2 regions of the Paraglaciecola aestuariivivens genome follow, and region 1 is predicted to be linked to the other one. Evidence: predicted binding sites of a transcription regulator. Region 1 holds the regulator's gene; the other holds the start of a gene.
What was found. Region 1 encodes ArgR, which controls arginine synthesis, uptake and breakdown. Its sites were predicted from a motif close to ANTGAATANNTATTCANT; they were not measured.

Region 1 (4,567 bases):
GTAACTAACATTGGTGTGCGTGAAAGAGAAATTGAAAACTTTGATACTTTGTTTAACACTGAGTTAACTGGTCAAGGTCGTCCAATTTATGATATCCCTCAAGCGATGTTTGATGCAGTTGCTAATACCTCACCTACAGCAGGTGATGGTGGCGTAAATGCAACCGATCCAAACTTCAAGCTTCCTCACGAATGGAAATATGCTTTAGGCGCTACTTATCTTACTGAAGATGATTATGTAATTAGTGCTGATTTAATGTTCACCAGAAAAGTAAACTCAGCCATGGTGACTGATTTAAGTTTGACTGATTCAGGTGATAATGCACCAGATGGTCGTCCAATCTATGAGTCTAATGGTCGTTTTGATGGTAATGACTTATTGTTAACTAATGTTAAAGGTTCTGACGGTGAGTCACGCGTATTATCGTTAGCTGTGAGCAAAGAGTATGACTTTGGTTTAGATGCAACTTTAGCTTACGCTTACACACGTTCTACAGACGTAAGCCCAATGACTAGCTCTACTGCTGGTTCTAACCACAGAAACGTGGCTACTTCTAGTTTGAACAATCCAGGTGTTGCTACGTCTAACTATGAAATTCGTCATCGCTTAACTATGAAGTTAGGATATGCACGTGAGTTTTTTGATGGACTTAACACCCGTTTCAGCCTATTTGGTACTGCTAACGAAGGTAAGCCAATTTCTTACTCATTTGATGATGCAAGCGATATGTTCAGAGATTCAAATGACTACAGAAGTTTAATCTATATCCCAACTGAGAATGACTCTAAAGTGGTATACGCTGATGGCTTTGATAAAGCGGCATTTGATCAGTTTATCGCTGACAATGACCTAACTCGTGGCAGCATCATGGGTCGTAACTCTCACTCAGCTGACTGGTGGGTGAAGTTTGACTTACGTGTGTCTCAAGAGCTTCCAGCTTTCTACGAAGGTCATAAAGCAAGTGCTTACTTTGTAGTTGAGAACTTTGGTAACTTACTAAATGATGATTGGGGCGTTTATCGTCAAGGCTCATTTGTTGCAGATGACGTAATTTCTGCTTCAATCAATGACCAAAATCAATACGTTTATGAAGAATTTAACGATGCCGAGCAAGGCGTAAACCGCGGTGCTTCTCTTTGGGAAATCCGTTTCGGTGTTAAATACAAGTTCTAAAAGTTGATAAATAAAGTGCCAAAGCCGACTCTTTTGAGTCGGCTTTTTTATTTGTATGAATTAGTTAAGTAAATTAGAGAGAATGCATGAAATTAGTTAGCTTCGGATTAGTAGGATTGTTATTAATGACGGCATGTAAAGCACAAAAGGAAACCAGCACAGTTCGCATAGCCACCTTTAATGTCAGTATGGAAGCTAGCAATTATGTAGCACCCAAAGCCGAGGTAACAGGTAACGAATTGCATCAACAGCTTAGTACTGCCGATAATGCACAAATTAAAAATATTGCTGAAATTATCCAAAGGGTAAGGCCAGATATTTTGTTATTAAATGAATTTGATTATTTGCCAAGTAATCAAGCGGATATCAAACACTTTACACAACATTATTTACAGCAAAGTCAAAATGGCCAAGCACCCATTGAATATCCTTATGTGTATACAAATGAAGTGAATACTGGGATAGATTCTGGGCTAGACTTAGATAAAGACGGTATTGCTTCAGGCAGTAAAGGTGATGCTTTTGGTTTTGGCTTTTTTGCTGGTCACTATGGCATGTTAGTGCTTAGCCAATATCCTATTCATATTGAGCAAGTCCGCAGCTTTCAACGTTTTTTATGGAAAGATATGCCTAACAATTTGTTGAGCACAATTAAACAAGCAGACGGACAAGACTATTATTCTTCAGAGGCTCAGAATATTTTACGCTTGTCTTCAAAGTCTCATTGGGATCTGCCAATTCAAATAGGCAACCAAGTTTTGCATTTATTAGCCAGTCATCCTACGCCCCCAGTTTTTGATGGCCCAGAAGATAGAAATGGAAAACGCAATCACGATGAAATTCGCTTTTGGCACGATTATATTTCTGGTCCTGATGAATCAAGTTATATCTATGATGATCAGGGTAAAACAGGTGGCTTGGCTGATTCACCCTTTGTTATTGTGGGTGACTTAAATGCCTCAATACATGATGGCGATGCTTATAAGACTGGGATCTCGGCTTTATTGGCGCATAAGTTAGTGAACAATCAAGTGCAGCCAAAAAGTGTTGGGGGCAAAGAAAACCGCCCCGAAAACCCTAATGCAGCGACTCATACTGCAGCCTGGGGGATGCGCGCTGACTATGTCTTGCCATCAAATGATTTAACAGTAAAAAACGCTGGAGTGTTTTGGCCAAGCAAAACTGACGCTTTATTTAGATTGGTCAAAGACCGTAGCAGTTCATCAGATCATCGTTTAGTGTGGGTCGATATAACGCTAGCCAATTAGTCTAAAGCCTAATCTGTAGTTACACATTTTCAAAAAGCGCTTCGACTCGCTTACGGGTTTCTTCGATAGTGTTAATGTCGGCGGGGGCAATAAAAATAGTGTCATCGCCGGCTATAGTACCTAACACCCCATCTTTAATACCTAATGAATCAAGTAGCCTAGCTATTAGCTGGGCTGCGCCTGGACTAGTGCGAATGATCACCATTACATTGTTATGAACTATGTCTAATACTAATTGTTTTAACGGACTTTTTGCGGTTGGCATGCCAAGTTCTGGCGGCAAACAATAAACCATATCGCCCCGGGCATTGCGCGTACGTACTGCGCCAAACTTACTTAGCATTCGGGATACTTTAGACTGACTGATATTGTCAAACTGCTGTAACTTAAGCGCGTTAACAATATCACCCTGAGAACCAAAACTTTCCGTTTTTAAAATATCTTTAAATGCTTTAATTAATGCGTCTTGTTTTGGAGTGGCCATATTTTTGCGTGTTTAAGTTTGAATAGGGGTATTTTGCCGCATTGCCTGCAGTTAAGCAATTTACCCGCGCTAGAATGGCTAAGTTTGAATAGAAAATATATCTTAAAACTTAGCCGCCTATTAAAAAGTATCAGACCCTAGTATAATTCGGCGGTTGTAAATTTTTTAGACTATTACACCCCCTTAATTGTTGATTATAAAGCAGAAGCTTTTCACAGGAGAGAATCATGAAAATAGCCGTTTTAGGTGCAGCCGGTGGGATCGGTCAAGCGTTATCATTATTGTTAAAAACGCAATTACCTGCAGGTTCGGAGTTATCTTTGTATGACGTAGCGCCAGTGGTACCAGGGGTAGCAGTTGACCTAAGCCACATACCTACAGATGTTAAAGTGCAAGGTTATGGTAAAGATGATTTAGCCGATGCCTTAACAGGTTGTGACATTGTGCTTATCCCTGCTGGTGTGCCTCGTAAACCAGGTATGGATCGTTCTGACTTATTTAATATTAATGCTGGCATAGTGAAAAACCTAGTTGACGCCATTGCCGACAATTGCCCAGAAGCTTGTACTTGTATTATTACTAACCCAGTTAATACTACAGTCGCCATTGCTGCAGAAGCATTAAAAGCCAAAGGCGTGTACAACAAAAATAAATTGTTTGGTGTAACTACACTAGACGTTATTCGTGCTGAGACTTTTGTCGGTAACCTTAAAGGTCTTAACCCAGAAAACGTACATGTTCCTGTTATTGGTGGCCACTCTGGTACTACAATTTTGCCTTTATTGTCGCAAGTTGAAGGGGTTGAATTCACCGACGAAGAAATTGCCAGCTTAACCACTCGTATCCAAAATGCCGGTACCGAAGTAGTAGAAGCAAAAGCCGGTGGCGGATCAGCTACTTTGTCTATGGGTCAAGCAGCAGCACGTTTTTGTTTGTCTTTAGTAGACGCTATGCGTGGTGAAAATGTAGTGGAATATACCTATGTTGAAACCAACAGCGATGATGCAGCCTTTTTCTCTCACCCAGTTCGTTTAGGTAAAAATGGCGTAGAAGAAATTCTGCCATACGGTACTCTTAGCAAGTTTGAAGAAGATGCCAAAGATGCCATGTTAGACGGTTTACGTGGTGATATTAAAATGGGTGTTGACTTTGTAAATGGCTAGATATGCATTTGCGTATCTCGCTTTAAGCTTAAGTTAACCCCAAAGCCCCTTAATAGCATCTATTAAGGGGCTTTTTTTTTTCTTGTAGGATTTTATTAAGCTGCCGCTATTGGGCGATTAGGCACGGTTTTGTTGGTCTGAATTGGACGAGTAGGGCGCGCTTGTTTGGCAAACTCATTGGCCAATCGACTGCCTTTTTGTGGCTCGTTTAACTGAGTGTGCTGTAATCTAAGCTTAGGTAATTTAGCTTGAATACAATCACGAATATCTTGTGCCTTGTAGCCAGACCGTACTTTAATGCGTACATGTGGAATATGTGCAGCATCTAGCGCGCCACTGACAAAAAAGTCTCTTTGGCTTTTGTAGCCATCTTTGCCTGCACTGTGCACTAGATCAATGGCCATGACTGGCGACATATCTTTTTTAGAACACAGCACAAAGTCTAACCTTTTACTTCCAGCGCGGCTAACCGCACTTTT
Region 2 (4,567 bases), on a different contig from region 1:
CAGACCCTTTCACATAGCTACCGGTAATATTTATTTTTTCGACATCTTGTTTGTTGGTATCAACTTCTTGCGCATAAACCGAGCTTATACTTGAGCTAATTAGTAAAGGCAGCAGTGCCTTTCTAAAGCGAATTGTTTTTTTCATAAAGGTAGTTCCCTGTTCTTTTTCTAATTTGACCAACCTTTAGGTCAGCCAAGTGGGCATCAATTAGTTTTTTCTGCAACTTAGATTCGACTAAAAAGTTACGCAGTTAGTGTGGGTAAAAGATTGGGGAAGTTGAATAGTTCTTTAGTACTGTGAAAAACCAAGAAGATGCTAAATGCCAGAACAACTCTAGATTTAATTTAAAAGTTGAGCATTTTAGCAGCAATTTCAATGATAGTAGAATTAGGTTAACAACCGTCTACATGGCTAACATAGCCATTAACCTAACTCTCTTTAGCCTAGTACTGGAGCATAATTTATTAGAAAACAGGTACTTCAGGTTGATAACTTCCCTCAGTAAAAAGCGGCGAAGTGATAATCATATCTGCGGTTGCTATGTTACAAGCAACGGGTAAATTCCATACAGAGCACAATCTTAATAAAGCTTTTACATCAGGATCATGAGGCGCAGGGTTTAACGGATCCCAAAAAAACACTAAACAATCTAGTTTTTGCTCAGCAATCAAGGCACCTATTTGTTGGTCTCCGCCTAAAGGCCCGCTATGAAAACGGTGTACATCTAAATTTAATTCTTTTTGTAAAATGCCACCTGTAGTGCCCGTTGCCACAAGTTTGTGCTTACTTAGCTCAGTTTTGTGTTTTAACGACCATTTCACCAGATCAGGTTTTTTATGATCATGTGCCACCAAAGCTATGGTTTTTTGCATCTAAAACGCCCTCTTTTGTTTCAACTTAACGATAAAATAAACAGCTTAAAAACTCATATACAAGTTACAGACACACCTTAGTGATCATTTGTGTTAAAACCTGCACTGTGGGATTGATATAATCCAAACACATAAACTCATCTGGCTGATGTGCTTGTTCTATACTGCCAGGCCCTAATACTATAGTGTCACAGCCGAGTAGATTGATAAATGGTGCTTCAGTGGCATAGTTGGCGCTTTTAGGCTTTTTCCCTGTTAATTGTTCGGCTAAGGCTAATATATTCTGCTCATCTTCACAGGCAAAGGCCGGGGCAATGGGGTACATCAAATCTAAACTCAAGCGGTTTGGATATTTGGTTTTTATTGGAGCTAAGGCCTCGTCTATTAGGGCTAAAGCTTGCTGCTCACTAATTTCGGGCACCAAGCGCAAATCAAAATTTAACTGACAATGACCACAAATACGATTTTCTGAATCTCCACCATGAATGTGCCCTAGATTCATAGTGGCATAAGGCACACTAAAAGCGGGATCATGCACTTTGTTTTTTAGCTGTTCTTGTAAGTCCATTAACTGGCCAATGGCTTGATAAACAATTTCAATGGCATTCACGCCTTTTGCTGGATCACTAGAATGCCCAGATTGCCCTTGAATTTGTAAACTCTGGGCTATATGGCCTTTATGTTTATAAATTGGGATCAATTCGGTTGGCTCACCAATAATAGCCATGTCGGGTTTAATCAGTTGCTGCTCGGCAAAAAAACGCGCGCCAGCCATAGAAGTTTCTTCGTCAGCGGTAGCCAAAATATATAAAGGCTTAGTTAATTTTTGCAAAGGAATGGCCTTTAAAGCTTCGAGTATAAAAGCAAAAAAACCTTTCATATCACAGCTGCCTAAGCCAAACAGTTTATTATCTTTTTGTTGTAATAAAAAAGGATCAGATTGCCATCGGCCTTCATCAAAAGGCACAGTATCTGAATGACCGCAGAGTAATAATCCCCCTTCACCACTGCCTATTTTGGCTAAAAGATTAAATTTATTTCTAGAATCAGGCACTGCTTGAATAGTTATTTCAAAACCAAAATCTGAAAACCAGTTTGATAAGAGCTCAATTAGCGGCTGATTTGATTGATCAACTTTTGGGTCGAAGGCACTGATAGATGGCGATTTAATGATTGAGCCATAGGCTTCTAAGAAAGATAAATTTGGCATAAACACCTTAAAAAATAATTATTCACTTTTATTGCATAAATATATAACACGTGGCATGCTATATCCATCAAAAACAAATTTAACTTATATGTGTTTAATCGGCACAACTTGGATAGCGACTTTTAAACTTTATGTACAAAAATTTATTACCAGTTATTTCCCTGTCTAGCTTCGCCAGTGTGTATTATCGACAAAGGTCGATTCTGTAGCGTATAGCTCACTCTTTGCATTATCCCAAGTATTTTGCAAAGAGTGCTTTTTTTCTCCTATCTTTTTTAACTTTACCTTTTTACTTATTCCACCTTTAGGGAACGATGAGATGATCAAAACTTGCATAATTGGGGCCAGTGGCTACACGGGCGCAGAATTAGCAGCTTTGGTAGAACAACATAGTGGCTTTGAATTAGCGGCGATTTTTGTATCTAGTCATAGCGAGGATGCTGGCAAGAGTTTAGGCGATCTGCACCCTCAATTTTTTAATCGCTTAAATTTAACTTTACAGCCTATTGATGAAAATAACCTAGCGCAACTGGCCAAAAGTTTTGATCTGATATTTTTAGCTACGCCCCATCAGGCGAGTCACGATTGGATGCCAGCCTTAACTAGCGACAAGGCGATTGTGATGGATTTGTCTGGTGCATTTCGCTTAAAAAACCCACAAACTTTTGCTCAATATTACGGCTTTGAGCATAAAGCTGCAGAGCTATTAAGCCAAGCTGTGTATGGCTTAGCAGAGTGGCATCAAGCTGACATAACACAAGCCAAACTTGTGGCTGTACCTGGTTGTTATCCCACTGCCTCACTAACAGCTTTAAAACCTTTACAGGAAGCAAATATTTTAGATCCTGCATTTAGACCAATTATTCATGCGGTGTCGGGCGTTACCGGTGCAGGCAGAAAAGCTTCACTTACCAACAGCTTTTCTGAAGTTAGTTTGCAAGCTTATGGTGTGTTAGGGCACAGACATCAGCCAGAAATTTCTGACTATTTAGGGACCGAAGTAATTTTTACCCCGCACTTAGGCAATTTTAAACGTGGAATATTAGCCACCATAACCATTAAAGTGGCCAAGCAAGTCAATGCTTCTCAGATTGCTGAAGCCTATCAAAATGCTTATCAGAACAGTGCGATTGTGCGTTTAAGAAACACTTGGCCTAAAGTCGATGACGTAGTAGGAACAGCCTATTGTGATCTGTTTTGGAAGTTTGATCCCAATAACGGTTATTTGGTGGTCAGCAGCGCTATTGATAACTTGTTAAAAGGTGCGGCTTCTCAGGCCATGCAATGCGCAAATTTAAGATTTGGGTTTAAATCAGAATGTGAATTGGTGACGTCATGAGTGCGAATAAAAAAGTTTATGTAATAAAAGTCGGCGGCGCTTTTATGCAATCTGGCGCAGAGGCGCTTAAGTTTTTAAGCACCCTTAAAGAGCTGCAGCAACACTTTACCTTAGTCTTGGTGCATGGTGGCGGCGCCATAGTAGAAGATTTGCTTAGTGCGTTAAAATTACCTACCCAAAAAATTGACGGTTTGCGGGTCACACCTAAAGAACATATGCCATATATAGTTGGTGCCTTAGCTGGCACCGCAAACAAAGAATTATGTGCATTAGCTTTATCAGCAGGGCTAACCCCTGTGGGTTTAAGCCTTCTAGATGGAAAAATGTGCATTGCCAAAACCATTAACCAACAACTTGGTGCAGTCGGCACAGTTGAGCCTGGTGACCCTAACCTTTTAACAGCAATTGCAAGCAGTCAAATGTTAGCCATCATTAGTTCTATTGGGGCAGATCAACAAGGTAATTTGTTAAACATCAATGCCGATCAAGCCGCCACCGCTATTGCCCAATTATTAGACGCGGAATTGTTATTGTTATCCGATGTACCTGGGGTATTAGATGCCAACAAACAACTTATTCAAAGCCTTAGTCATCAACAAATTCTAAAGCTAACCCAGGACAATATCATTAAAGATGGCATGGTAGTAAAAGTACAAGCCGCACAACAGGCGGCCAATAGTTTAGGTCGAAGTGTGACCATTGCCAGTTGGAAAGACAGCAACACTTTATTAGGTTTATCTCAAGGAAAACATCTAGGCAGCACCATATTGCCAGACTCTTTTCCTGCAATAGAAAAGGAATCAGCATGAAACAAGATCTTCTGTCATTTAAAGACTGGAGCAAACCCCAGCTAGAAGCGCTAATTAAGTTAGCCACTCAAATTAAACAACAGCCAGCTGACTATAAAAATGCCCTAGATGGATTATCTATTGTGGCCTTGTTTGAAAAGCCTTCTCTAAGAACTCGTGTAAGTTTCGATATTGGCATCAACAAACTGGGTGGTCACATGGTGTATTTAGATTGCCAAGCCAATCAATTAGTTGGCCGCGAAGATACACATGATATGGGCGCAAACTTAGCTTGTTGGGCAGACGCCATAGTGGCTCGGGTTTATGCACATAGTACCCTTGAACAACTAGCCGAAT

Region 2: argC (N-acetyl-gamma-glutamyl-phosphate reductase) is a predicted target of ArgR. The motif match lies at 2,114-2,131, and genes of this name have one in related genera.

What each region holds. Positions count from the first base shown of each region.
Region 1 is NZ_JBRKBA010000008.1:36,158-40,724, reverse strand. Features, by position in the region: gene ACVCDT_RS12535 (TonB-dependent receptor) at 1-1,173, shown strand, start outside; gene ACVCDT_RS12530 (endonuclease/exonuclease/phosphatase family protein) at 1,260-2,441, shown strand; gene argR (transcriptional regulator ArgR) at 2,461-2,925, opposite strand; gene mdh (malate dehydrogenase) at 3,153-4,088, shown strand; gene ACVCDT_RS12515 (DUF2726 domain-containing protein) at 4,184-4,567, opposite strand, start outside.
Region 2 is NZ_JBRKBA010000001.1:24,673-29,239, forward strand. Features, by position in the region: gene ACVCDT_RS00155 (TonB-dependent receptor domain-containing protein) at 1-145, opposite strand, end outside; gene ACVCDT_RS00160 (methylglyoxal synthase) at 466-873, opposite strand; gene argE (acetylornithine deacetylase) at 938-2,083, opposite strand; gene argC (N-acetyl-gamma-glutamyl-phosphate reductase) at 2,403-3,422, shown strand; gene argB (acetylglutamate kinase) at 3,419-4,231, shown strand; gene ACVCDT_RS00180 (ornithine carbamoyltransferase) at 4,228-4,567, shown strand, end outside.